3 regions of the Fructilactobacillus sp. YLN 2412 genome follow, and region 1 is predicted to be linked to each of the others. Evidence: predicted binding sites of a transcription regulator. Region 1 holds the regulator's gene; each other region holds the start of a gene.
The links. Region 1 encodes LexA, which represses DNA repair genes until DNA is damaged. Its sites were predicted from a motif close to CNAACANNTGTTNG; they were not measured.
Positions count from the first base shown of each region.

Region 2: AC0GLR_RS00600 (replication-associated recombination protein A) is a predicted target of LexA. The motif match lies at 1,714-1,727, and genes of this name have one in related genera.
Region 3: AC0GLR_RS00440 (Y-family DNA polymerase) is a predicted target of LexA. The motif match lies at 2,662-2,675, and genes of this name have one in related genera.

Region 1 covers NZ_CM183165.1:576,132-586,311, forward strand. Annotated here, with positions in the region: gene AC0GLR_RS02770 (carbamoyl phosphate synthase small subunit) at 1-1,018, shown strand, start outside; gene carB (carbamoyl-phosphate synthase large subunit) at 1,018-4,191, shown strand; gene AC0GLR_RS02780 (deoxynucleoside kinase) at 4,256-4,888, opposite strand; gene AC0GLR_RS02785 (hypothetical protein) at 5,019-5,243, shown strand; gene AC0GLR_RS02790 (CPBP family intramembrane glutamic endopeptidase) at 5,244-5,930, shown strand; gene AC0GLR_RS02795 (hypothetical protein) at 5,944-6,555, shown strand; gene AC0GLR_RS02800 (phosphatidylglycerophosphatase A family protein) at 6,573-7,073, shown strand; gene AC0GLR_RS02805 (hypothetical protein) at 7,168-7,398, opposite strand; gene lexA (transcriptional repressor LexA) at 7,443-8,078, opposite strand; gene AC0GLR_RS02815 (DUF896 domain-containing protein) at 8,225-8,476, shown strand; gene AC0GLR_RS02820 (YneF family protein) at 8,500-8,724, shown strand; gene AC0GLR_RS02825 (lysophospholipid acyltransferase family protein) at 8,783-9,409, opposite strand; gene AC0GLR_RS02830 (tRNA1(Val) (adenine(37)-N6)-methyltransferase) at 9,488-10,180, shown strand, end outside.
Region 2 covers NZ_CM183165.1:152,091-162,270, forward strand. Annotated here, with positions in the region: gene AC0GLR_RS00595 (LysR family transcriptional regulator) at 1-185, shown strand, start outside; gene AC0GLR_RS00600 (replication-associated recombination protein A) at 256-1,590, opposite strand; gene AC0GLR_RS00605 (MucBP domain-containing protein) at 1,752-7,166, opposite strand; gene AC0GLR_RS00610 (cation:proton antiporter) at 7,296-9,419, opposite strand; gene AC0GLR_RS00615 (APC family permease) at 9,536-10,180, opposite strand, start outside.
Region 3 covers NZ_CM183165.1:105,207-115,386, reverse strand. Annotated here, with positions in the region: gene AC0GLR_RS00450 (hypothetical protein) at 120-902, shown strand; gene AC0GLR_RS00445 (hypothetical protein) at 959-1,321, opposite strand; gene AC0GLR_RS00440 (Y-family DNA polymerase) at 1,345-2,643, opposite strand; gene AC0GLR_RS00435 (ATP-binding cassette domain-containing protein) at 2,777-5,044, opposite strand; gene AC0GLR_RS00430 (MDR family MFS transporter) at 5,060-6,250, opposite strand; gene AC0GLR_RS00425 (DegV family protein) at 6,413-7,252, shown strand; gene AC0GLR_RS00420 (LPXTG cell wall anchor domain-containing protein) at 7,520-7,687, opposite strand; gene AC0GLR_RS00415 (hypothetical protein) at 7,839-10,180, shown strand, end outside.

The DNA of each region.
Region 1 (10,180 bases):
TGAACTTGTATTTAGTACAGGGATGTCTGGATATCAACAATCAATTACAGATCAATCATATAATAATGAAATATTAATGTTTACTTATCCTCTCATTGGTAATTATGGAATCAACCGAGATAATTTAGAATCTACCAAGCCAACTTGTAAAGGAGTAGTAGTAAGCGAAGTTGCTCGTAGAACTGCTAATTGGCGAATGACAATGTCGCTTTCAGAATATTTAGTTCAACAGGATATTCCTGGAATTAGTGGGATTGATACGCGTGCTATTACAAAACATATTCGCGAACACGGTGCTATGAAGGCATCCATTTTAAATGAGATTAAAACTGATAGTTTAGAAACATTGAAAAAAACAACATTAAATCCAGAAGTAATTAAAGAAAGTGCAACTAACAATGCGTATACAGCTCCATCAGTTGGTAATCGTGTGGTTGTAATTGATTTTGGTTTAAAATATTCTATTTTACGTGAATTATCGAAACGAAATTGTGATGTCGTAGTTTTACCCCCAACTGCTACTTTGCAAGATGTAAAAGAAATTAATCCAGATGGAGTAATGCTTACTAACGGTCCCGGTGATCCGATGAACATTCCAGTTTCAACATTGAAAATGATTCGTGATGTTGAACAGGAATATCCAATTTTTGGAATTTGTATGGGTCATCAATTATTTGCACTCGCCAATGGTGCCACTACCACTAAAATGAAGTTTGGTCATCGTGGTTTTAATCATCCAGTTCGCAATCTTGAAACTGGACGAATTGATTTTACGTCTCAAAATCATGGTTATACAGTGAACCGAGATTCTGTAGCATCTACAAAATTGGAAGTAAATATGGAAGAAATTAATGACCATACGGTTGAAGGGTTAAAGTATCCAGGTAAAGCTGCATTTTCAGTCCAGTTTCACCCAGATGCAGCACCTGGTCCTCATGATGCTGATTATTTATTTGATGATTTTATGAAATTAATGGATGAAAATAAAACAAAACATTCGAGAAAGGTAGTTGAATAATGCCAAAACGGACAGATATAAAAAAAATTATGGTAATTGGATCAGGTCCAATTATTGTTGGGCAAGCAGCTGAATTTGATTATTCTGGGACCCAAGCTTGTTTATCTTTAAGAGAACTAGGGTATAAAGTTGTTTTAGTAAATTCAAATCCAGCTACCATCATGACGGATAAAGAAATTGCTGATCAAGTTTACATCGAACCATTAACATTGCCATTTGTGTCTCAAGTATTAAGAAAAGAACGTCCAGATGCAATTCTTCCAACATTAGGTGGCCAACAAGGACTAAATATGGCGAAAGAGTTATCTGATTCAGGTATTTTAGATGAATTAAATATTAAATTATTAGGTACTGACCTAAAAGCTATTAACAAAGCTGAAGATCGAGAAGAATTTCGTCAATTGATGCGTGATTTAAAACAGCCGGTTCCCGAGTCTGCAATTGCCAATACCGTTGACCAAGCGGTTTCTTTCGCTAGTAAACATGGATATCCAGTAATTGTTAGACCTGCATTTACAATGGGCGGAACTGGGGGCGGAATTGCCAATAATGAGAAGGATTTACGTGAAATTGCTGATAATGGATTATCTTTATCGCCAGTTACCCAGGTATTGATTGAACAAAGTATTGCTGGGTTAAAAGAAATTGAGTTTGAAGTAATGCGAGATGCTAACGACAATGCTATGGTAGTATGTAACATGGAAAATTTTGATCCCGTAGGGATTCATACTGGAGATTCAATTGTTTTCGCACCAATTCAAACGTTATCAGATGATGAAATTCAAATGTTACGAGATGCAGCTTTAAAAATCATCCGCGCTTTGAAAATTGAAGGTGGATGTAATGTTCAACTTGCTTTAGACCCCAACAGTAACAAATATTATGTTATTGAAGTTAATCCACGAGTTAGTCGGTCTAGTGCACTTGCTTCTAAAGCAACCGGATATCCGATTGCTAGAATTGCAGCTAAAATTGCAGTTGGGTTAAATTTAGATGAGATTATGAATCCAGTTACGGAGACTACCTATGCAGAGTTCGAACCAGCATTAGATTATGTAGTTTGTAAAATACCACGTTGGCCGTTTGATAAATTTGTAAATGCTGATCGTACATTAGGTACACAAATGAAAGCGACTGGAGAAGTAATGGCAATTGACCGAAATGTTGAAGGTTCACTTTTAAAAGCAGTTCGATCTTTGGATATTGATATATCTGATTTAGACGATCCCGACCTTGCTGATTTAAGTAAAGATGAGCTTGAACAAGGAATAGTCAAAGCGCAAGATGATCGACTATTTTATTTGTATGAAGCAATTAAGCGTGGGTATAGCATTGATAAGCTGGCTGAAATGACTAACATTCATATTTTCTTTTTAGATAAATTAATGCATATTTATGAAATAGTTCAATCTTTAAAGGATTCGCCTAAAGATGTTGATATTTTGAAAATTTCCAAACGAAATGGGTTTTCGGATGCGACAATTGGTAAGTTTTGGGATATGTCGAGTATCGAAGTCAGAGATTTCCGTAAAAATCACGGAATAATTCCAGTATATAAAATGGTTGACACTTGTGCTGGAGAATTTGAATCAGCAACTCCATATTTTTACAGCACTTATGAAACTGAAAATGAAAGTGAAAAATCTGATAAACCTTCTGTTTTAGTGTTAGGATCAGGACCAATTAGAATTGGTCAAGGGGTAGAATTCGATTACGCAACTGTTCATTCAGTTGAGGCAATTAAAAAAGCTGGTTATGAAGCTATTATTATGAACAATAATCCAGAAACGGTTTCTACAGATGCTTCGATTTCTGATAAGTTGTATTTTGAACCATTGACAGTTGAAGAAGTAATGAATGTCATTGATTTGGAAAAGCCTAAAGGAGTGGTAGTTCAATTTGGAGGACAAACTGCAATTAACCTAGCAGAACCGCTTGCTGAACAGGGAGTAAAAGTTTTAGGTACGAGTGTGGATGATGTTAATCGAGCAGAAGACCGGGATGAGTTTGATAAAGTTATTAAATCTTTAAAAATCCCGCAACCAACGGGTGGAACTGCTAGTGATGTTGAAACTGCATTGAAGATTGCTGATAAAATTGGTTATCCCGTTGTAGTCCGTCCTAGTTATGTTTTAGGTGGTCGTGCCATGGAAATTGTTAACAAACGATCTGAAATGGAAAATTATATGAAAAATGCTGTAAAAGTTTCAAATGATCATCCAGTATTGATTGATCAATATCTAACTGGGAAAGAATGTGAAGTTGATGCAATTTGTGATGGTAAAGACGTTTTAATTCCAGGAATTATGGAACATATTGAACGTGCTGGTGTACATTCCGGAGATTCAATGGCTGTTTATCCGGCTCAAACTTTTTCGCAACAGATTAAAAATCAAATTGTTGAATATACCAAAAAGTTAGCATTAGATTTGAATTGTGTTGGCTTGATGAATATTCAATTTGTAGTACACAACAACCAGGTTTATGTGATTGAAGTTAATCCTCGCGCTAGTCGAACAGTTCCATTTTTGAGTAAGGTTACGGGGATTCCAATGGCACAAGTTGCTACTAGAGTTATTTTAGGCCAATCATTAAATAGTCAAAATTATCAAACTGGATTAGCCAAAGAAAGCAATTTAATTCATGTTAAAGCTCCAGTTTTTTCATTTTCAAAACTTAATGATGTTGATAGTTTATTAGGACCTGAAATGAAATCAACTGGGGAAGTCATGGGTTCTGATAAAACCCTACCAAAAGCTCTTTATAAGGCTTTTGAAGCTGCAAAATTGCATGTTCCAAATCATGGACGTGTGTTATTTACAGTTAAGGACAGTGATAAAGAAGAAGCTAGTAAATTGGCAAAACGTTTTTGGGATATTGGATATCAAGTTCTAGCAACTGATGGCACTGCTCAAACTTTTGAAAAAGAAGGTATTCCGGTAACTACGGTTGGTAAGTTAGGTGAGGAAGATAACTTACTACAACAAATGATGGATAAAAAAATTCAAATGGTAGTTAACACAATTTCTAATGAAAATGATAGTGCTAAAGATGGTACTAAAATTAGAAGTGCATCAATTTCTCATGAAATTCCATTATTTACTGCTTTAGATACCGTGGAAGCAATCTTACAAGTTCTAGAATCCCAAGCTTTTATTACACAAAGTTTATAAAAATCATTTTAAATAAAATAAACACCTAAGCAATATTAATAATACTGTTTAGGTGTTTATTTTTTTATCGAATTGTTTCTAACTTATCATCAATCTGATTAAGAATAATAGCAGTGTTTTTATCGTTAGATAAATCATATTTTTGTAAATCAATTTTCATTTTTGGACTTATATCATAATCTTCATACCATTTTTGATAAGCTGTCCACATTTTATAGTAATAGTTTTTTAATTCTGGATTTCCCTCAAATTGTTCATAGTCACGGCCACGCTTTTGAATTCTTTTTAAAATTGTTTCAAAATCAGTTGCAGCATAAACTAATAAATCTGGCTGTTTTTTAGGAAGCTCGTCTAACTCTTTCATCATGTTATCTAGTAATTTAAGGTAAACTTCTAGTTCAACGTCTGAAATATTTCCTTCAGCATTGTTTTCCTTAGTAAAAAGAGCATCTTCGTAAATAGAACGATCTAAAACATTGTTATCATCTTGCAATGCTTTTTTAATCATTGAAAAACGTTTATTTAGAAAATAAATCTGTAGTAAAAATCCATATTGTTTAGGGTCTTTGTAATATAAAGGTAAAACAGGATTGTCACCTACAGGCTCATAAAAGGGTTTAGACCCGAGATGTTTTGCAATTTTTCCAGTTAAAGTTGTTTTACCAACCCCAATCATTCCAGCGGTAATTATCACCATAAATAACTCCTTTTTTGTTTAATGGTTTTAGTATATCATTTTGCTATTAATTGAGATTAATTCAGTTTAAAATAATAGTTTAAAATGTGGTATTCTAAGAATAGCTAAAATTGTTTTGGAGTTTTCACATATGAAAAAAATAAATTATATTTTTGGAATAATTATTGTTTTGATTATAATTATGCTGTTTAGCTATTTTATAATGATTTCAAATGAAAATGCCATCAAAATGATGTTTATGTTAATTGGATGTGTAGTATTAGTTAGATTAATAATTACTCCAATAGTGATGGTAATGGTGCAACGTCATGATAAAACAAAAGCAAACAAAGAAAAGCAAACAGAGGGAAAATAAGTGAAAAAAACGCTAAATTTTTTTGATTATTTAAAACGTACCTTAATATTATTGGGATTAATTTTCATGGTATTAGTGGTTCAAATACCGGTACAATTAATTTCGCTTGAAAATTTTACTGGTATTAAGTTGTTTTTATATGTCATTCTCTATATAGTTGGATTTGTGATTGCAATTTCATTATCAGTCTGGGCATATCAGAGTGTTTGGCGACAAAAATCGCATAAGCTGACTAAAACTGATTTTAAATTAATTGTGATTGCACTGTTGACTTTTTACGTAATTGAAATTGTGATGCAATTATTAAATGGATTCTTCTTTCATCAAATTGGAACTAAGAATAATGCTGCTATTCTTGATATGTTAAAAAGTAATCCAACTGTTTTAATTTTAATGAGTATTTCAATGGTATTTTTATCACCAATTTTAGAAGAATTGGTTTTTCGTGGTTATTTAATTCGTGGTTTGTTTTTAAAAACTAACTCACTGATTCCCATTATTTTTAGTGGATTGATTTTTTCGTGTGGACATATGAGTAGTAATATTATTAGTTTTATGATTTATGCTTTTTTAGGTATGATTTTAGCATATGTTTATTTAAAAACTGATAAAATAGAAGTTTCAATAGGGGTTCATTTTGCCAACAATTTAGTTGCTACAATGTTGATGTTAATTACAATATTATAACAGGGTGGAAAAGATGGATGTTTTAGAGTTCAATTTTTATAATAATTTAAAAAATAGATTACAAAAAGTTCAAGCAGAAATGGTTCAAGAAAATAAGATATATTTAAAAAAAATTACAAACGTACGTCAGTTAAAAAATGATTATGATGTTGAAACGATTGATCAATTAGCTAGTGTTTTGAATGATGGAAACGAAGATCAGGAAACGGAAGATATTAAAAATGCTTTAAAAAGTCGGGATAAATCATTTTTGGTTAATAATATGCAAAATTTAGATCATGAAGCGTATGAAACAATTAATGATATGAAAAATGAAGAAAAAGATGTTTCAAACCAACTTGCATCACTCAATAAATTTTATAAAGATTTTGTAATACCAATTTTAGACAAAATGAAATTAAATCGTTTAATTCGAATTGATAGTATCAATTCATCTGGAAATAGTGGTGATACTTATTTAGAAATTGATTATTTTTCAACTTATGATGATTTTAAGGAAGATTTTAAATCAGCTTCATTTGTGCCAGAAGTAATTGAAAAACACCTTAAAACTAAGACTTCAATTAGTGTAATCTTTACGGAAGATAATTATCCAAATAAATATGATGTTACGTTTATAGTTTAAAGGGAGAGTGATTGATAATGGTAGATAAAAGAGATTATAAATATCCTGATACACAAGCTTATGATTTTGTGATTAGATCTTTAAATGAAAATGGAGTTACAATTCGAGATATTTCAATGGTAACTTATAATTTACAAAAAGATTATATTAAAATTCCCAGTATGGAATATGTTGATCGAATTGTAACGGATGTATTGCACAAACGAGAAGTGTTAAATAATGCAATGGTTGGTTTAGAAATTGATCGATTAGCTAGTGAACACAAATTAGATGAACCATTACAAAGTATTGTGGAACATGATTTGGGAGTTTTTGGAGTTGATGAAACTCTTGCACTTGGAATTGCCAATATTTATGGAACTATCGGTATCACAAATTATTGTGGTCTTGACACTAATAAACAAGGGATTGTGAAAGAATTAGATCATAAACAAACTCGTGTTACTACTTTTATTGATGATATTGTTGGTGCTGTTGCTGGAGCAGCATCGGCTAAAATTGCACATGAAAATTCATAAAGACAGTATTAATTATAATAGAAAAACACTTTTGTTTATAAATTCTAATAAGAATTTACTACAAAAGTGTTTTTTATATTTATTTACAAATTAATCAATCTTTATCAGATTTAACTGCTTTTACACATTTTGGTCCAAATTCAAATTCACTATCAATTGAAGTTGACTTTCCAACGTTTTTTCTAATTACTTTTAACCAATCAGTTTCATTTTCACCTAACCCAGTATTATTGATGAAAACAACCTCTACTAAATCACCAATTTTGTAGGGAATGGCTTTCTCAAACTCCTCTAAATTATACGTTTCATATGCTTTTGATTTCATTACTTATTCTCCTTTTGTTCATTATATTCTATTATAACAAAGAATTACTTAATGACAGATCTGTATAGACTAACTACTTTTCCTAAAATAATGCATTTTTTTAAAATAATAGGAGACATAGAATCGTTTTCGGGTTGCAATCTAAAATGATCACTTTCTTTGTAAAATCTTTTACAGGTTGCCTCGCCATCAACATTCATGGCAATTACAATTTCACCGTTTTCAGCAGTGTTTTGTCTTTTTACAATTACTTGATCGCCATCTAAAATACCTATATTAATCATGCTCTCACCACTAATTGTTAACATAAAAAGTGAATCAGCATCTTTTTGTAACTCATTTGGAATCGGGAAGTAGTCAGTTGCTTCTTGAATTGCAAGAATTGGTTCACCTGCAGCTACTGTACCAAGTAATGGTATTTCATTAATATTTGCATCAGAAGGAAGACCTAAAGATTTAACTCCTTCTGAGGTTATTTCTAAAGCTCTAGGTTTAGTAGGGTCTTTGGTGATATACCCTTTTTTTTCAAGCCTTGATAAATGGCCATGTACAGTGGAAGTTGATGATAATCCAACCTTTTTTCCAATTTCTCGAACAGTTGGTGGATAACCATGATTTTTAACATTTTCATAGATAAATCTGAGAATGTCAGCTTGTTTAGAGTTTTCTTTTGATGACATTTATACACCTCGAAAATAGTATTATAGTAACAATAGCGTATCATAAATAGTAATATTTGCAAACGTTAGTTCGTATAGAATAAATTTTATTTATATTAGTGCACATGGTATTATAAATATAATAAATAAATGAAGGAGTGATGATAATGGCAGATGATGAAGAATTAAAAAAAATTATTCCAAGAATTAATGAATTATCGAAAAAGTCAAAAAATGAAGGATTGACCGATGCTGAAAAAGTTGAACAAAAGAAGTTAAGGAAAGAATACTTAGATCGGTTTAAATCAAACTTTAGAAGTCAATTAGAAATGACTAAAATGTATGATAAAGATGGTAATGAAGTTACCTCTGATGAAGTTAAAGAAGTGCAACGTAAGAAAAATCTTAGAGATGATTAATATAAAGATGAGGGAGTACAACAATGGCTACTTGGTTATGGATATTATTGATAGTATTAGCTTTAGTGGGTGGAGCAGCAGTTGGATTTTTTGGCGCTCGTAAGTATATGGAAAAATACTTGAAAGAGAATCCACCAATTAATGAAGAACAAATCAAAGCAATGATGTTACAGATGGGACAAAAACCTTCTAAAAAGAAATTAAATCAAATGATGACTTCAATGAAGAGAAATGCCAAACAATCATAAGATTATTGTAAAAAACCGTCCGATTATTTTCTAATCGGACGGTTTTTTTACTTGCAAACTATCTTTTTTTCGACTCATCAATATATACGTAATTTGGATTAATTTCGTTGTCTAATTTTTTAAAAGCATTTTTCATTTTTTCTTCAATTTTAGCTTGAGACTCATCATTTAATTTTTCGTTTTTGTTAATGTAGATTGGATTGCCAAAATTAATATAAGCTTTCTTACGGCAAAGTAATTCTTTGATTGTTAATGGGCCTTGGTAAACAACCGGAAGTAAAGGAACGTCAGCCATTTTAGCAATCATCGCAGCTCCACCCTTTAATTTGGTTGAATGTCTAGTTCCAGATGGAAATACCATAACCGATAAATTAGTTTTTCTTAAAACTTTGATTGGATTTTTGACTACTGCAATTCCAGGATTATTGCGATCAACTGGTTCAACGTTACATTTTTTCAAACACCATGCTAGAATTGGATTTTTGAATAATTCCTTTTTTGCTAAAAAATAAAATTGTTTTGGCAATAAAACCACTCCAAAATACATCATATCAAACCAAGTTCTATGAGGTGCAATTAAAACATAGTTTCCTTTTGGAATTTTGTTTTTATTTGTTACCTTGATACGTCCGTTAAAAATCCAGATAACACATTTTGCAAATGAAAATACAAATGAATAAAACAATCTTTTCATCCTCCTTTTTGAGTTGTACAATCAATATTATAGCATTATTAAGCTTATGGTTTAGGAAAGGGAGAAAGAGTGGGAAACGTTAACCTAAAAAATGATGAACGAGTTGATCAATTGTATAGTAACAATATTAAAATTATTCAAAGTTCTGAAGTCTTTTCTTTTTCAATCGACGCAGTGTTGTTAGCAAATTTTGCCAATATAAAAAAAAGTTGTCATGCTAAAATCATTGATCTTTGTGCTGGAAATGGAGCTGTTGGTTTATTTGTCAGTAATAAAACAAATGGGAAAATATTTGAAGTTGAAATACAGTCGCGATTGTGTAATATGGCAGAAAGAAGCGTTTATCTAAATAATCTTGAAAAACAAATAAGTGTCTATAATACTGATTTAAAAAATAGTGCTACATTGTTTGAAAAAGAATCATTTGATGATGTATTGGTAAACCCCCCATATTTTAGTGACCAGCCTAGTAGTAAAAAAAATCCTAATCCTTATTTGGCAATAGCACGACATGAAATTAAAACAAACTTGAATGAAGTAATTGAGGTTTCAAGTCAATTATTAAAAACAAACGGTAAAATGTTTATGGTCCATCGACCTGATCGATTAATTGAGATTTTTGAAAAAATGAAAGCTCATCGTTTGGCGCCTAAAAAAGTTCAGTTTGTTTATCCTAAAAAGGGACGCAATGCAAACATGGTATTAATTTCAGCTATTAAAGATGGTAAAACAGCTGGATTAAATGTTGAATCACCAATGTTT
Region 2 (10,180 bases), 420 kb from region 1:
ATGTTGGTATATCTATGTTACTTAGTGAAGAGATTGATAAAAAAGATGACTTAGTATCCATTAACCTTGATTGCAACAATATTCCTGATGTTTATATTTCGTTGGTTTGGCGTAAAACTTATGATACAAACGAGCGAGGGAAAATGTTAGTAAATACGATTGTGAAATCAATTAAAGGAAGTTAATTAATAATTAGCATCTTTTTTAAGAAAGAGACCGATTAGATTAATTAATCTAGTCAGTCTCTTTTTGTTACTATTCTTTTGGATCATGTTCCTGATGCCAAGCATTAATTTGATCTAAACGTTTAGCAAAAACACTTTCTTTTCCTTGATTAGAAGGGTAATAGTACCGATGTCCCTTTAAATTTTCAGGCATTGTGGTCATCGTGGTAAGTTTATCCTTTTCCCTTTGTGCAAATTTATAGCCTTTTCCATAATGCAAATCTTTCATTAGTTTAGTTGGGGCATTTCGAATCTGCATGGGAACTGGTTCATTGCGAGAATGTTTAACATCATGACTAGCCATTTGTTCTGCCTTATCAATCGCGTTGGATTTAGGTGCAAGAGCAAGATAAGCAGTAGCTTCAATCACTGCATCAGCACAGTCAGGCATTCCAACAAATTTACATGCTTCAGTAGCATTGATAGTTACGTTTAAAGCGTTTGGATCTGCCAATCCCACATCTTCACTGGCAAACCGTACTAAACGCCGCATGATATATAAAGGATCTTCCCCGCTATCAAGCATTCTTGATACCCAATAAATTGCAGCATCAACGTCACTATTTCGCATTGATTTATGGACAGCTGAGATTAAATTGTAATGTTCTTCACCATTTTTATCATATAAAAGTGATTTACGTGTTACGAGTTGTTTTAAATCATTTAAAGGAATTTCAACCGTATCGTCTTTCTTTTTTCCGTTAGCTACAGCACTTTCTAAAATATTAAGTGCTACTCTTGCGTCGCCGTTAGCAAATTCAGCAATAGAATGTAAATTTTCAGTGGTTATTTTTACTTTTAACTTACCAAAACCATTGGGATTTTTGATTGCATTTTCTAGTAATTTAACAATATCATCCGTTCCTAAAGCTTTTAAAACAAAGACTTTACTTCTAGACAATAATGCTGAATTGATTTCAAATGAGGGATTTTCTGTGGTTGCTCCAATCAAAATAATGCTACCATCTTCGACATAGGGTAAAAAAGCATCTTGTTGAGCTTTATTAAATCGATGAATTTCATCGACAAAGACAATGGTTTTTAAACCCATTTTATGATTAGCAGAAGCATTTTCCATAATTTTTCGTACTTTAGTGATACTGGTATTAACGGCACTAACCGTGATGAATTCTGCTTGGGTCATTTGAGCAATGATTCTTGCTAAAGTGGTTTTGCCAGTGCCAGGTGGTCCCCAAAGAATCAAAGATGAAATTTGATCATTTTCAATTAAGCCACGCAAGATTTTTCCTTGGCCGATTAATTGTTTTTGTCCCACAAATTCTTCTAAAGTTTGGAGACGGACACGTTCTGCTAAAGGAGTGTTAGTGTCACTGCTCTTTGCATTAAATAACGATTCTTGTTTCATAGTTAACCTCCTTGTTAAATATTTAGCTAAATTTTTTTATAAAATCGTGCGTTTCTATACGTTAGTGATTTTACCACAATTAGTTATTTTACTGATATTTAGCGTTTTTAAAAGAAAATGGAACAAACTCATTTTTGAGTTTGTTCCATAAAAGTATTTAATTATTTAATTTTTTTCTTTTTGAAACCATTTAAACCAAAGATTCCTAAAACTGAAAGTAAGAGTGCACCAAGCATCTCTAACAAACCATTATCCTTGCCTTGACCAGTTTGTGGCAAAGCAGTTGCTTTATTAAATGTAGAAGTGGTTGGAGCTGTTTCAGTCGTAGTAGTTTGAGCATCATCGCTTGCTGAATTAACCTGATGTGTATTTTCATTGTTTTCTGAAATTTCAGGTGTTACTTCATTAGATTGATTGTTAGTTTTAGTTGCAGGAAGATTGCTTCCATCATTAGGCGAAGTCGTTGGTTCAGCAGGAACTTGAGAACCATTATCACTCTTATTGGTAGGAATGTTAGGCTCAACCGGCGTCTGTGAACCATTGTTATCATTATCATCAATAGGTGTAGTTGGTTCAGCTGGATTTTGAGAACCATTTCCGTTGTTATCAGTTGGAGGGACTACCGGGTTATCCAGTTGATGGTAAACGACTTGAATATTCTGGTTAACTGGCATAAATTCACCACTGACCATAATCTGTTTGGTAGCATAACCTGCAATTATTGGGCTAGCAACGTTATATTTACTAGCAACTTTACCTTGAATCGTTTTTTCAGGAGCTACTTGGTTCCCATTTTGATCGACATAAGTGATGGTAACAGTTGAAACTACATCTTTTTTGTAAATCAAAGTTATTATTTGTTCATCTTTAGTATATTGACCAGTAAGGTTTCCAGTAGTTTTTTCATAGGTGTAACCAGTAATCTCAACTGGATTAAGATGGTAATAACTGCCAATTTTACCAGTTAAGGTTTGCATCGTCTTAATTTCATTACCTTGTTCATCAACATATTTAACCGTTACAGTTCCATCGGTCACTGGGGTAGTTTTTGCTTGATAAACCAAGGTAATATTTTGCGCTGTATCAGTATATTGGCCTGTTAAATTACCTTCTGCTTTTACATAAGTATATCCGTCAAGCTGTTTGGGAGTGACTTGATAAGCAGTACCGATGGTTCCAGTTAGACTGGTGGAGTTGGCAATCAGATTTCCGTTCTCATCAACATAATTAATGTTAACGATCCCATTAGTTACCGGAGTATTTTTTTGATAAACAAACGTTACTGTTTGAGCATCTTGTCCATAAATCCCGGTCGCACTCCCTTCTGTTTTTACGTAAGTATAACCAGTAATGTTAATGGGACTTTCTTTAAATTTACTACCAAAAGAGCCACTGTTAGTTATCGGTTCGGCAATTTGATTGCCATTTTCATCAACGTAGTTTACGTTTACTACGCCAGTACCAACCGGTGCGTCTTTCTTGTAAACCAAAGTGACGTTTTGAGCCACTGGGGTAAATTGGCCAGTTAAATTACCTTCATTTTTCTCAAAGGTATATCCAGGAATATCAGGAGGGGTAATTTCATAACTAGAGCCAATCTTTCCACTCATGGAAGTGTTACTTTGAATCGGATTACCATTTTCATCTACATAATGAACATTAACTACTCCTTTAGTATAAGGATTTACATATTGATAGAATAATGTCGCCCACTGTGGATTGTATCCATAAATTCCGGTTAGATTATTAGATGCTCTGAGATAGTTATAGTTCTTCACTTGTTGAACCAAAATATCATAGTTAGCACCAATATAGCCGCTCATGGTTGCTGGAGGTAATATAAAAATCCCCATTGGATTTCCCTGATTGTCTACTTGTTCATACTGTACATTGACCACTCCAGTTGGAGTTTGATAGTAAGGCAAGTTGATGATTCCATTTTGCGTAAAAGTTCCAGAAACGGGTGATTCTCCACCATAGGTGTATTTGTGATTTTCAATTTGATATTCAGGATTTAAACTATAATCTGAACCATAAACACCAGTAATTGTGGTTGTTTTCAGGATTTGATTATCATGATGTTCATCAACGTAATTAATAGTCATAGTAACTTCGTCGGGAGCATATACATATGTTACATCAGGAGTTTCGGTAGTATATCTACCAGCGACATTACCTTCTGTTTTAATAACGTGATAACCAGTAATTACTTTAGGGTTAGTTTGATAAGCATCGCCATATTTTCCCGTTAAATTATCGCTAGCAGCTAATTGATGACCTTGTTCATCTACGTAATTAACCTGTACTGATTCGCTATCAGCAGTATAAATGATAGTCAAATTATCATTAGTATTAGGGACAAGGGTGCTGATTACCTGATTTTGATTAGGAGTATAACCTGTGATTGTAGGAACAGTAAAGTCAATTTTAGTATTATCAGTTGACGTCCAGTCGTTCCAGTTAATTTCATTGGTTACATCATCTTTAGTTCCAGTTCGAGTAAACTTAGCTGTTATAACTTGGTTATCATGGGCCTGGGTTTTATCAGCATATTGATAATGGACAGTTAGTGACCCAGTTGTTGAATCAGTTACTTGTCCAGTAGCATGATTAAAGTGAACTGAATAAGTTGGCACTTCGCCATCAAAGTCAAAGGTAGCAGGGATATTTGCATTTACATAATGATAACCTTGATTTTCTAATTTTTGGATTTCAGCATCAACTGCTGATTTATCAATTGCTTGGCCATAGTTACCAGTTAGAAGAGTATCAGTTACACCATCAATCGTTTTTCCAGTTGTATCATCGATATATTGAACTTTGGCTGTTTCTTTATTAGCAGTGTAGGTTACGATAATGGTTTGCTTTTGATTCGCTGTTAAAGAAGCGGAAATAGTTTGTTGATTAGGTTTATACCCTTTAATGGTAGGTGAATTAACACTGACGCTTGTTGTTGCTGGAGACCATTCACCATAACTAATTACAGCTCCAGTTGTATCATCAACAATATTAGTGCGTTGGAAAGTTGCATCTTTGGTTGCAGTAGGTGCTGCAGTTTTACCATCGGCATATTGATATTTAACATTAACTGAACCAGTGCCAATTTCGGTAACAGTTTTAGTTCCTTTGACGGTTATTACACATGTAAAAGTTTTATAGTACCATCTCTTACCTTGATAGGAAAAATTGGGACTACCATACCAGTTATAAATAACATTGTATTTACCTGGAGTAGTTCTTAAGCTGTCTTCAGTAACTTGTTTGCCATCATCAGTTTCATATTGTACGGTTAATATTCCATCTGAAATGGCTTGTTTGATTTGTTCTTTATTTATCGTCTTAGAACCATCTGGATTGGTTAATGAGTTAATTTCATCCTCAGGAGTCCAATTCTTAGATTTTTCAGAATTGGCATACCAAGTATTAGTAGATTCACCATCAATCTTACTTAAATCAACTGCCCAAACCCAAGTTCCTGCATGGGAATTCCCGTCCATTAAAGTATAAGCGGTTAAACGTTGACCATTAGGAGAATAATTATTGCTATAAGTGTTATAAGGAGCATCAGGCAAATCACCTGTCCCAAGTTCTTGCCATAAACCAGAGGCAGGTAAATCAATTGTTGGTGGGATAAGTGTGCCAGTCACCATGTTAGTTAAACCAACAGTATTATTTAATACTGTATCTTTACCTAAAATTAGTTGCCATAATCCAAAGCTAACAAAAGTTTGGTTGTCATCATCATAAGTTAATACAACTGTATTCTCTAACATATTGGTCATATCAGTTACATTACGAGTATTAAAACTACTTAAATCGAGAGAATTTAACAAATTATCGGTAGAAAACATCTCTTTCATATTAGTAACTTTATCAGTATTAAAATTGTTCAGATTTAAGGCACTAACATACACAAATTTAAACATAGCTTCCATATTAGTAACATTTTCTGTATTGAAATTACTTACATTTAAATTATTTAATAGTTGGTCTCCATTGAACATAAATGACATATCAGTAACATTATGAGTATCAAGTTGTTCAATTCCTGTAATTTCTGTAAGTCCTATACGTGGGATAGTAGGACCATCAAATGGACTTCCAGATGTAAATAAACCACAGAACATGTAACTCATATTAGTAACATTACCAGTATTTTGAGCAAACTTTCCACCCACATTTAAATATTTCAAACTACCACAACCCTGAAAAATGCTCCTCATACTTGTGACATTACTCGTATCCCAATTGCTAACGTCTAAATCCGTAAGTTTATTATCATTAAAGAACATAAAATCCATGTTTTTTACATTGCTTGAATCGATTTTATTTAAACCGTTAATGGTAGTTAAGTTCTGTAACATCGTAAATAAATTAGAACTATCGACAGGAAGTTTTATTGGTGCATTAATGGTAATTTCTTTAACATTTTGCGTAATTTGTTGATCATTAAAAGGACTACCAGTTTCATTTCTTGTTCCAAGAGTACCAGAATTATCAAGACTTAGGATTTTATTATTTTGATCATATGCCCAATTGACTGTTCCCCAAGTTCCAGTTAAATCATCGGTATTATTTGTGTTTTCAGCTGCCAAATTTACATTTTTATTTCTTTGGTCATCGGCACTTAGATTTGTATTAGCAATGTTAATGTTTGTTGGAGTAGTAATCTTTAAAGCATCTTTAGGGAGATTATTGTTATTTTCAGCCGCAATTGAATCAATTTCTGGTTGATCATTAGTTGTATTTTGAGCACTCTGATCATTGTTGTCATTTTGTTTGATCTCAGTCGTTGTAGTAATTGGAGTATTGGGAATGATACTTTCTTGTGCATTATTAGTTACAACTGGATTTGAATTATCAGAGACTTGCTTATCGGTCTCACTTTTTTTGTCAGGAATAGTTATATCAGCTTCTGCTTTGGCAGATTGGCTGCTTGCTGTTTGAACTTTGTCTTTTTGATTTTCATTTATGACAGAAGTATTTAAATCATCTGTTTGTTTTGGATTATTTTGATTCGACTCATTATCTTTAACTTGTTGATTATTTGAAAGTTTATTATTTTCGGTAACATTTTTATTTTCAGTATCAGACTTCTTAGTAGTAATATCTATGTCTGTATTGGTTACCTTATTATTTTTAGAATTATCAGGTGTAGTTGTAGAAGTATCTAGTTGATTTGATTCAGTTGTCTTATTATTGTTTGAATTTTGTGTTTGTTGTTTTTCATTATTTTCAACGTTATTAGTTTTGTCTTGTTGCTCATTACTATTAGTAGAAGTGTTGGCTGCGGGAGTATTATTCACATCTGGCTTATTATCAGCAGTTTGACTATTGGCATTTACTTTATCAATATCATTAGTTTTGATATTATTGGTGTCTTGATTTTCAGATTCTTGTTCACTATTTTTTTCATTAGTAGTAATTGTATCGCTAGCATGAATATTGATATCGTTTCCGACAAGTAACCCAGTTCCAAGCGAAAAGGTTGCAATGGCGGAAAAAAGCCAAATCTTACCAGATTTGTACATTTTGTAATGTAATCTAATTTCATCATTCTTTTGTTTTTTTAACATAATTCCTCCTTTTTAAATATTACATTGTTATATCAACTTTGAAATCTAATTATAGATGGTATTTTGTGATAGTCAAGATTAATAGCCCAAAAAAAGAAACTGGAGATTTACTCAACAGTTTCCTTTTTATTATTCATTTTCATTCTTATAATCATTCAGAAGAATCGTTTCTTCATAGTTTACATTTTGGCGTAAACGTAATCCCATACTTTTAGGAATATGATGATTATCGATTAAAGTATCAATTGCTTTTCGTTCTGCTTCAAGTGCCTGAGTTTTTAATTCCAAGACTTGAGCTTCATATTGCTGTTCTTCAATTTCTGAGTCACCGAATGATTTAGCTTCTTGGATTTGATTTTGATAATAAACAATCAAGAAGTGGACAGTTTGAGCAGAAAAGTCTTTTTTATTGATGTCATCACGGTTAAGGAATTTTTTGATAGCATCAATTGCAGCTTGTGATCCAACTTTTTGAACCAAACGTAAATCAGATTTAGTCTTTTTACTTTCAGATTCATTCCACTGCCAGACTTTGATTAAGCGAACCAAACGATCGAGTAAATTCAAATGAGGCATGTTTCTTTGGGTTTGCTTATCGCCATTAATCTGCGAAATTTTGTATTCAGTATGATTTAAACGGCGACTGGCAATCCAAAAGGCATCCTTATTGATCAATTTTTGTTTGTACAAGTTGTTGATAGCATCACGTTTACCGTTTAAAGCAACTCGTTGTAAGGCTAGTGTTTCATTCATTTTTTTATTGAAAGCAGCTTTATCATGAAACCGACGCTGATATTTACGAATCGCCACTTCATAATCCATAATAATATCAAAAACCGCTCGTTGATTAGCTTCTGTCCGATTGGATTCAAGATAAGCAATAGCAGAATTCATCATATAAAGTCTGGCAACGTCAAAACTAACATAATGATGTTCTTCGTCAGGCTCGTCATCGTCATCATCAGATTCTTCGTCCTGAATTAAAGTAGCTCGGGTTTGCACAGTCCCTTGACCAGGGGCAATCAGCGGTAGTGTAATTGAAGCTGCTAATAAACTGATGATAATAACACAAGCAGCAATAAACAGCATCAATGAACGATCAGGGAAGGGTGATCCATTGCCCACAAATGCTGGAACTGATAGGACTCCAGCCATTGTAATGGCACCACGAACTCCAGATAATCCGGCTAGCAAAGCCACACTAAATTTTGGCTTTTTAGTTTCCTTCTTACTAATATAGTAGGAAAAAGATTGATAACCTAAAATCCAGATAATCCGAATCATTAGAATCATGAACCAAATCACGAATGCGTACCAGATGGATTTAATGGTTCCGTAGCGCGTACTCTTAAAGACAGCAGTCATCGCCACTGGTAGTTCGATTCCTAAAATCAAGAAAACAACTCCATTTAGACAGTAGACGATGACATCCCAAGTTCGGTTAGTTAACAGAGTAATCTCGGGAGTTTGTCCGGCAACTCGTTTAGTTTGCACATGATCTAAAATTCCAGCCGTTACCACAGCAATTACACCCGAGGCATGCAGGAAGTCTTCAGCGACAACGTACACTAAAAATGGTGTCAAAATTTGGAGTACCACGTTGAAAATTGCGTCGTGAAAATGCACGTTATACAACTGATTTCGGACCCAAATTAAGAGATACATAATTGCAGCCCCAACTAAGAAACCAACAATCGACATGTATACAAAATCACCAGCTGCTTTTGAAATTGAAAAGTAACCAGTCACAACCGCGGCAATCGCATATTTAAAGGCAATCAATCCACTGGCATCGTTAATCAAACTTTCACCACTAACCAAGTGCAGGATGCTTTTTGGCAGGTTAACTCGTTTAGAAATTGACTGTACGGCCACAGGATCAGTAGGCGACAGAATGGCAATTAAGGCGAAACTAACAGCCAACGGCATCGTAGGAACTAGCCAGTTAACAAAGAATCCGCCAATAATAGTGGTAATAAAGACCAACAGAATCGCATTTTCAAAAATTGGTCCACGTAACTCCCACAATTCTTTTTTCGGGAAATCTCGTCCGTCATTGAATAACAGCGGGGCAATGAATAGTAATAAGAACCATGTTGTATCTAGTTCGATTTTAAACTTAAAAAAGACGGCAATTAAGACACCCAGGGCGACCTGAATTAAACTTACCGGCACAATCTTAATATAATGACTTGCCACATTTGAAACTAAAACCAGGCCAAGCAAGACTAATACAGCTTCTAAAATGGTCATCGATGAGTTCCTCCTAATTATTGTTTACCTTAATTATACCGAAAAAAACTGGTTTTATAAAATTTTGTTTGAAATAAAAAAGAGAGACCTAAAAGTCTCTCTTAATTTTTATTATTTTAAAGGTTTTCTTCAATTTCATCATCACTAGGAGAAGGAATATCAGAGTTAGCATGTTTCATTCCGTAAGCAAAGTAGATGATAACACCAATCAAGAACCAAACTGCCGAGTAAATCTTAGCTTGAACGTCAAGTCCCATGAAGATGGTAAAGGAACCGATGAAACCAAGAGCAGGCAAGATTGGATAAAATGGCTCTTTGTAAGCAGCCTTAGGCAATGATTTACCTTCACGTTTTCGCAATGGGTACATTGCTAGTGAAACTGCCATAAAAGCAATCAAAGTTCCGGCAGAGATTAGTTGTGCCAAGAAAGTGAAAGGGAAAACAGCTCCCAAAATAACTCCAACAATGGTGATCATCCAGAGTGCATTGCTAGGAATTTTCTTTTTGTTCAATTTACCAACAGCTTTTGGCAACATTTTGTCACGTCCAAACGAATAAATCAAACGAGAACCGGCCATCATCATTCCAATCAAGGCAACCAACATCCCGGCAACGGCAACTGCTTGAACTACACTGGCAATGATAACGTGACCACCTTGACGCAATGCCCAGCCAACTGGTTCAGCGTTGTTAGCGTACATCGTGTATTTGAACATTCCAACCATTACAAGAGAAACACAAATGAAGAAGATGGTTGCGAT
Region 3 (10,180 bases), 470 kb from region 1:
GTTATAATAATGGAAAGATTATCGATTTATGTTCGTCATTTACTGAAAGTTTTCAACATGTAGGAGATAATGTTACTATATATATCTAACCCATAATTAAATTAAAGGAGCACTAATAAATGAACAACGAAACAGTTGGAAGCCGAACTGGAAATAATGTCGGTAAAGTAATCGTTAACGTAGTTGATAAAAACGGTCAAATATTAACTCCACCAGAAGAATATCAAGGAATGCCAGGAACTGCTTTTTACATTGATATTCCTGATTTAAATGGATACATAGTTCAAGGATTAAGTGGTGATTCAACCACACTTAGTTATCTAACTGATGCATCTTTTAAAAGAAATGTCAGTTATCCCGCCAATTTAGGAAATGTAGTTGCAGTATCTCCTAATGGTACAGCAGCTGGGACCTTTGGCAGAGGAACTTTAACCTATAATTTAGTTTATGCTCCTTATGTCCAAGCACAGCCAGTTAATCCCACTCCCGTCCAACAACAAACTCAATCCCAGGCTGCTGCTCCTCGTAAACAAAAACATCACTGGTTTCGTTGGATTGTCATCATTCTTTTAATCATCATCATCTTGAGTGTTTGGGGATTATATAATGCTGGTAAAAATGCTCAACAACAAGTTAAACAAAATCCAGTTGTTGTAAAAAACTATAATACTAAACCTAGTAATAACAATGGCAATAGTAATTCTAGTAATGGTAATAACGATGACAATAGTAATAATTCGGACAATCAACAAGCACAACATGCCATTGACAATGCTAAACAACAAATCGAACAACATATTGACCAAAATAATAACAACATGCTGCAACAAATCACTACTGCCATTCAAGATGGTTTTAATATGATTGCTGCACGTATTCAAGCTTTCTTTCAAGGATTCTAAATCTATCAATTAAGTCGTCACATTCGGACAGTAACTGTTCAAATGTGACGATTTTTTTATTCAACCAATGCTACACTAACAACCATAGAAGTTAATAGTAAATGGTCGTCAAGTCGCAAAAAATTACCATCCAGTCCAGTAATTTTGCCCACTAAATCATTAATTTTCAACTCACCATCGCGATATGCACAAATTTGAACGGAAACTTTTCGTTCTTTAATCATTGCGATTTTAATTACCTCGCTAATTGTTGCTGCACTCATTTGTTCATGCAAATGCCGAGTTTTATTTTCGTGATATCTTTTTTTAATTGTATTGATGTGTTGCGTATGATCCGATAAAAAATATCCCTGCCATTTCTTTAATCCTCGATCATGATAATCATGTTTAAAAAATGCTGCTACATCTTTCTCTTCCAACAAACACCCTTCTTTATTAATCGTTATTCATAACTATTCCCGCCTTGATGACCGCCTACTAAGCCAGCTCTTTGGATAGCTGTTGCACCACTTTCTAAACTATCAGCATAAACTAACGATGTTGTCCCGAACTTTTGGATAATCTGATCTTTAACCTGATTCAGTTGATTCCGTTTGATAATAGTCTGATTATCCACAAATAAGTTCAGCTGATTACCACACTTGGGTCGCAACTTTCCATAGTCAATCATCACATTTCGAATCGTTTCCCCATGCCAATATTCACGAAACATTTTCACCAATTGTTTAGCAATTAATAATCCATCATCCGTGGCTTCAATCTTCATGGAATGAGCAAATCCACGGGCTTCGCTTTTCTCTTTTTGGGCAAAAGAAAACCCAATGGACAAACTAATCCGCGATATTTGCAACCCATGGAAACGAATCCGTGATGCAACTTGTTCAGCCATCTCTTTAATCACAACTTCAATCTCTTCCTGCTTAACATAATCGCGTGGTAGCACCTGACCATTACTGTAACTGCGCTCTTGCGGCTTTAACTGCTGTTTCATGTTACTACGATCAATTCCCCAAGCAGTTGCAAAAATTTGGGTGCCAATCACACCTAATTTTTCCTTAAGCAAATATGGATTAGCATGCGCTAGGTCATTAACTGTATAAATTCCTAACGAGTTTAATCGTTGTTCCATATGTTTGCCAATTCCACAAATGTCCGTTAGGTGTTCAATCGACCAAATTTTTTGCGGCACCGAATCGTAATGAATCTCACCCATCAGCTCGTGATCATGTTTTGCATAAATATCTAATGCTAACTTAGCCTGCATCGGATTATCGCCAATCCCAACGGTAGTATATAAACCAAGACGGTTGCGGACTGCTAGCTGGATTTTGCGAGCAACTTCTCGAACCGATTTTCCAAATAACTTCCAAGAATGGGTCATATCAATTAGCGATTCATCAATCGAATATGGCAAAATATCTGTTTCAGCTGCAAATTCAGCGAAAATTTGATTAATCTGTAAATTGCGTTTTATGTATAAATTCATCCGAGGTGGAACAATCAGCAACCGTTTATCATTTGGTAAATCATATTGACGAGTAACATTACTAATTCCAAATAACTTTTTAGCACGCGGTGAAGATGCTAAAACTAATCCTCCACCTGTATTAGCCTGTTGCGACATCACCACTAAAATCGACTTCAGTGGATTTAATTTGCGTTCAACACTCTCACAACTAGCATAGAACGACTTATTATCAATAAAAAAATAAACTCCGTGCGGCTCATCTGAATAATCCATGTATATCATCTCCATTACCAAACGTGTGTTCGTATATAAGGAATGATACTATTATTCACATATTTTGTAAATATTAATTGTTTAAAAAATAAAAATGCCGTTTCCCGTAGAAAACGACATTTATTAATTATTTTTAACGATTTTCTTTCATGTAATCAATTAAAGCACGGCCAGTAAAGGAATCAAGTTCTTTTTCAGATCCCTCAGGAACGCCGCTATACAAAACATTTCCACCATAAATTCCGGCACCAGGTCCCATATCAATTAACCAGTCCGATTGACTAATGACCTCAAGATTATGCTCAACTAAAATCAAACTATCACCGTTCTTAACCATTCGGTGAAACAAATCAACCAACCGCTGCGTATCTTTCATATGCAAACCGGCTGTTGGTTCATCTAAAAAGTAAGTCTGTGACTTTTCACCTAAAGTTTGTGCTAACCGCAATCGTTGTAATTCACCACCGGAAACCGTAGTCAATGCTTGGTCTAGGCCTAAATAACCTAGTCCAACTTCGCGCATCCGTTCTAATGGTTGTGCAATATCAGGTTCGTCTGAGAAGAATTTTTGAGCGTCATCAACTGAAAGTGCCAACACATCAGCAATATCCTTGCCATTATATTTATACTGCAAAGCTTCTTGACTATAACGTTTACCACCACACAGCTCACAAACTTGTTCAACTGGATCCATGAAAGCCATATCAGTGATCGTGACACCCTTCCCTTTACAACGGGGACAAGCACCTTTTCCATTATAACTAAATAGCTGCGTTGAAACATCGTTTTGTTTTGCAAATAAACGACGGATAGGATTTAAAATCCCCAAATATGTGACTGGAGTGGACCGAATACTAATACCTGCCTGTTTCTGCGTCAAATCAACATAGTTACCATTCATCTTGTTTTTCAAAGCTGTAGCTAATGAACTTTTACCAGACCCAGCGACTCCAGAAAAGACAGTCATAATACCCATTGGAACTTTTACACTCACATCTTGAATATTATGCAGTTTAACGTGTTCCAGCGAAATAAATTTCTTAGGCTTTTTAGGTTTAGCAAAGAAATGCTTTTTACGCAGCCATTCACCAGTTAACGTATCAGAATCCTTTAGTTCTGGGAAAGTACCTTGAAAAGTTATTTTACCACCATCAGACCCAGATTTAGGTCCAACCTCTACTACATGATCGGCAATTGAAAAGATTTCAGGATTATGATCAACCACGAAAATAGTATTTCCTTTTTCTTTCAAACTAATTAAAGCTTTTTTGATTAATTGAATATCATGTGGATGGAGTCCCACACTGGGTTCGTCAAAGACATACAAGATATCTGACAATGCATTCGTTAAATGCTTAGCAATCTTAATTCGTTGTACTTCTCCCCCGGATAAAGTGCTAGTCGTTCGATCCAAAGTCAAATAGCCTAACCCAATATCAACTAATGGCTGAATTTTAGTTTCCAAGCTTCGAACAATTTCATCACCTAATTTGTCAGTAATAGAATCCAAGAAATCCAAGAATTGAACTAGATTCATCTTCGAAGCTTGATCAATATTAACATCCTTAATTTTGACACTTAAAGCACGTTGGTTAAGACGGGAACCGTGACAAACTGGACATTCGCGCTGTGAAAAAACTTCTTCAATAGCTGCTTTATGATGCTTTCCTTCAGAACTATGCAAAATTGAACGGACAATTCGTGGAACCACTCCTTCATAATCCGAACTCTTAAATTCTTTAGGAGAATGTGGAAATGGTTGTTTAGGCGCATGCATCAATAATTCATATTCTTCTGGAGTGTAATCTTTAATTAACTTGTCATTATCAAATAACCCAGAATCTCCATATCTTCGCCAACGCCAGCTTTTAGGTTTAAAACTAACAAAGGTTAAGGCCCCATTATTCAATGACTTATTGGGATCAATCAATTTACTCTCATCAATGTCATCTACGTAGCCTAGACCTTGACAATGCGGACACATTCCTTGAGGTAAATTAAATGAAAAAACTTCGGAATATCCAACAAAACGATCCCCAATTCGAGAAAAAAGCAATCGTAATAGCGAATAAACCCCCGTATACGTAGCAAGCGTTGAGCGGGAATTTCCCGTCAGCTGCTTTTGTTCAATCGCGATGGCAACTGGGAGATTTTTGATATCACCTACATCCGGCTGACCGTATTTAGGCAAGTATTGCTGACTAAAACTAGGAAAAGTTTCATTTAGTTCCCGTCGCGACATAGCCGCAATTGTATCAAATACCAGCGATGATTTACCAGATCCTGATTCACCCAAAAAGACAGTAATTTCATGCTTAGGTAATTTGATGTCAACGTGTTTTAAGTTATTCTGGTGTGCATCTGCAACTTCAATTTGATTGCGATAATAATTATCTTCCATTTTAAAAACTCCTTGCTAGTCCTGTGCTAAAAGTTTCTTACGGTTCTCAATCATAACTGCTGCCATAGAAATAATGATTAAAGAACCGGAAACTGCAAATAAAATCGGGTAATTAAACCATTCGACCATAATACCGCCAAATAAAGGCCCAACTGCTCGTCCAAACGACATAAAAATATTGAACATTCCTTGATATTTACCTTTTTGCTTGGCATCAGCCAAACTATCAATCCAAGCAGGAATAGCTGGCAAACCGTTCATCTCGCCAAAAGTTAAAATCACCATAATAATAATAAATGATACATATTGCTTCGCCCAAATCAACATAAAAAATGTCAGGGCAAACACAATAACTCCAAAACTAATTTGCCGCACCATTTTAAAATTAGTCCCGATTCGATTAATAATCGGCTGTCCAAAGACAATTAACAAACCGTTGATAGGCCAAATCATACTATATTTTTCAAAAGAAATATGAAGCTGTCCCATGTGAACTGGCATTACACTTTCCCACAATGTGTAACTCATATAAATAAAAAATACCATGGTACAAATTAACCAGATTAGCTTTGGATTGGCAGTCTTTTGTGGTCCCATATCTACATCGCTCTCACTATCTTGATTAATCGTAGATTGTGATTTTTGAAAATCTACATTAAACTCAAAAATAGTCATGATTAATAGAATAACGTAAAATGAGGTGGCTACTGTGAAAACCGTGGCAATTCCAAATTTTAACAAATATCCAACTGCTGCTGTTCCAATCACAACTCCCAAATTAATACCAATATAAAGAGAATTAAATACATGACGAGTGCTGGTAGATTGAACTTTAGCAGCATATGAATTCAATAAAGTCAGACTAGATCCTTCTCCTAATCCATAAACAAAGAGCATGATAGCAAAAATTGGCCAACCATGTGAAAATATTAGAACTACTAAGGCGATTAGCGAAATAAAAATACTAATCAATGCTGTTTTATACGGAGACCAGCGATCAAATAAAATCCCGCCGAGATAATTCCCCAAAACCATAAAGCACGACATGATAAACAGTACAATTCCTGCAACTGTTAGTGATTCGTGCAAAGTATCATGCATGTAGACAGTTGTTAACGGCCACATCAGCGATGCCCCGGAATTTAGTAGTAGTGAGTATACTAAAACCGCAGTTAAACTGATTTCTGAACGTTTTTTTAGTTTCAATCAATCATCTCCTTAAGTAATACTCCAATACTTTCATTTTCGCACAATTAAGTACTTTTAAAAAGATAATTGTGTCAATGATTAGTATTAATCTCAATCGGTTTCTACTATAATCAATGTATATATAATCGACTAATTTCATTAACTGAAAGGAAGCAAATTATGATTCATATTGTTACAGATTCAACCGCTCAATTAACTCCAGAAGAAATCAAAGAAAATGATGTTCACGTTGTTCCACTTCAAATTAATTTTGAGGGAAAAACTTATGAGGATAACGTTGATATCACTAGAAAACAATTTTCTGAAATGCTGAGTGATGATGAAACAGAATTTCCTCAAACAAGCCAGCCGTCATTAGGTCAATTCATCAAAGTCTATGAAGATATTTTAAAAGACGATCCAGATGGTTCAATCATTTCAATCCATCTTTCTCATGTATTGAGCGGAACCGTTGAAACTGCTAATACTGCTGCCCAACAAGTCGATGGAGATATTCGAGTTATTGATAGTCAATCAACTGACCGTGGATTGGGTTTTGAAATTTTAAAAGCTGGGGAATTAATTAGAGCTGGAAAAACCTTAGATGAAGTCGAAGCAGGTGTAAAAGCCTTTATTCCACAAATTACCCTCTATGTCTTTGTTAACAGTTTAGATTACTTAGTAAAAGGTGGTCGTGCCAATCGTGCAGTGGGCTTTATTTCATCTTTGATCAAACTAAAACCAGTTCTACAAATGAAAGATGATAAATTAGTTTTCGCAGCTAAATGTCGTGGTTCAAAAAAACTAACCAAGTTTAGAGATGAGATTACTGATCAATTAATTGCTGACAAATCTGTAAAACGGGTTGGTTTGTCATATGTTGATTCAGATAAAGATGTGAAAGAAATTGCTGCTAAAATTAATAAAGAACGTCCTGATATTCAAGTTCTAGTTCGTCTAACCAGTCCAATTATTATGACCCACGTAGGTCCCGGCGGATTTGCAATCATTTACGAATAAAAATAGAATTAAATTTTATTTTCGTATTTTAGTTTAATAAGTTAATAACAAATAAAGAGATCGAATTCATTTCTGAATTCGATCTCTTTCAATTAAAACATAATTCAATTATTACTATTTTAAATTTATAGCAACGTAATTGTAAAAATATAAAACAAAAAGCGCCTGAATTCATAAAGGATTCAGACGCTTTTGTAATCTATTAAAATGTTACTTATTTATTAATAGTATTTAACAAATAATCAAACTTAATTAATTCACGCTTTATTATTTGTCTTCTTTTTTCTTTCTTCGTTTACCAAGGCCTAAGAGAGCCATGATAGCAAGAATCGTAGTACCAACAGAACTCATGAATCCGGTTGATGAGTCTTGTCCAGTTTGTGGTAAGTTAGTCTTTTTATTCTTAGCAGACTTGTTAACACTTGCTGAATTCAATTCATTACCATTTACTGATGCATTTTGATCTGATTGAGTTTCAGAAGCATTTGATACTCCACTCTTATCAGTAGATGCAGAAGATTCTGAGCTTAAAGTACTTTGGGAAGCACTTGCTGAGACACTTGTTGAAATCGAGACACTGGCACTTGTGCTCTTAGATGCCTTTGAACTTGAAGTACTTGTTGAGACACTAGTAGATGTACTCGTTGAAGCTGAGGCACTGGTACTTGTACTCTTAGATGCCTTTGAACTTGAAGTACTTACTGAGACACTAGTAGATGTACTCATGGAAGCTGATGAACTAGCACTTTCTGAACTTGAAGTACTGGTTGAGGTACTATCACTTGCTGCCGAGTTGCTTGCTGATTTTGCTGCTGAGTTACTAGTGCTATCTGATGCTGATGCACTATCAGAAACACTTGTGGAAGCTGATGCACTATCACTAACAGAGCTTGATTCACTAGCACTGGAATTGCTGTCACTAGCTTGTGATTCACTATCCGACTGTGATGCTCTACTAGTTGAGGCACTTGCTGATTCACTCTTCGAAGTACTTTCGCTATCTGAAATACTGGTTGACGCACTTGCTGATTCAGTCGTTGATTCAGACCCATGGTCTGAAGCTGACTTACTGCTTGAAGCACTGTCTGAGCTTGATGCTGAAGTACTTGCTGATTCTGATCCGCTATTTACAGTGGATTCACTATCACTGGTACTCTTTGCGTCCGATGAACTCGTTGAGGCTGAAGCTGAAGTACTATTTGAACCATTACTGTCTTTTCCAGATGCTGAAGTACTTACTGATTCACTGGTACTCTTTGCTGCAGAATCACTAGCACTGGCACTTGTGGAAGCTGACTTGCTTGCACTTTCTGAATCTGTCCCTGATCCACTCATGGAAGCTGATTTGCTTTCACTCTTTCTTGTGGAATCACTGATAGATGTACTCATGGAAGCACTGTCACTGGCACTTGTGGAAGCGTTCGAACCTGAAGTACTTACTGATTCACTCATGGAAGTACTATCACTAGCACTTGTTGAGTCGTTTGAACTTGAAGTACTGGTTGAGGCACTATCACTTGCTGCCGAGTTGCTTGCTGATTTTGCTGCTGAGTTACTAGTACTATCTGATGCTGATGCACTATCAGAAACACTTGTGGAAGCTGATGCACTATCACTAACAGAGCTTGATTCACTAGCACTGGAATTGCTGTCACTAGCTTGTGATTCACTATCCGACTGTGATGCTCTACTAGTTGAGGCACTTGCTGATTCACTCTTCGAAGTACTTTCGCTATCTGAAATACTGGTTGACGCACTTGCTGATTCAGTCGTTGATTCAGACCCATGGTCTGAAGCTGACTTACTGCTTGAAGCACTGTCTGAGCTTGATGCTGAAGTACTTGCTGATTCTGATCCGCTATTTACAGTGGATTCACTATCACTGGTACTCTTTGCGTCCGATGAACTCGTTGAGGCTGAAGCTGAAGTACTATTTGAACCATTACTGTCTTTTCCAGATGCTGAAGTACTTACTGATTCACTGGTACTCTTTGCTGCAGAATCACTAGCACTGGCACTTGTGGAAGCTGACTTGCTTGCACTTTCTGAATCTGTCCCTGATCCACTCATGGAAGCTGATTTGCTTTCACTCTTTCTTGTGGAATCACTGATAGATGTACTCATGGAAGCACTGTCACTGGCACTTGTGGAAGCGTTCGAACCTGAAGTACTTACTGATTCACTCATGGAAGTACTATCACTAGCACTTGTTGAGTCGTTTGAACTTGAAGTACTGGTTGAGGCACTATCACTTGCTGCCGAGTTGCTTGCTGATTTTGCTGCTGAGTTACTAGTACTATCTGATGCTGATGCACTATCAGAAACACTTGTGGAAGCTGATGCACTATCACTAACAGAGCTTGATTCACTAGCACTGGAATTGCTGTCACTAGCTTGTGATTCACTATCCGACTGTGATGCTCTACTAGTTGAGGCACTTGCTGATTCACTCTTCGAAGTACTTTCGCTATCTGAAATACTGGTTGACGCACTTGCTGATTCAGTCGTTGATTCAGACCCATGGTCTGAAGCTGACTTACTGCTTGAAGCACTGTCCGAGCTTGATGCTGAAGTACTTGCTGATTCTGATCCGCTATTTACAGTGGATTCACTATCACTGGTACTCTTTGCGTCCGATGAACTCGTTGAGGCTGAAGCTGAAGTACTATTTGAACCATTACTGTCTTTTCCAGATGCTGAAGTACTTACTGATTCACTGGTACTCTTTGCTGCAGAATCACTAGCACTGGCACTCGTGGAAGCTGACTTGCTTGCACTTTCTGAATCTGTCCCTGATCCACTCATGGAAGCTGATTCGCTTTCACTCTTTCTTGTGGAATCACTGATAGATGTACTCATGGAAGCACTGTCACTGGCACTTGTGGAAGCATTCGAACCTGAAGTACTTACTGATTCACTCATGGAAGT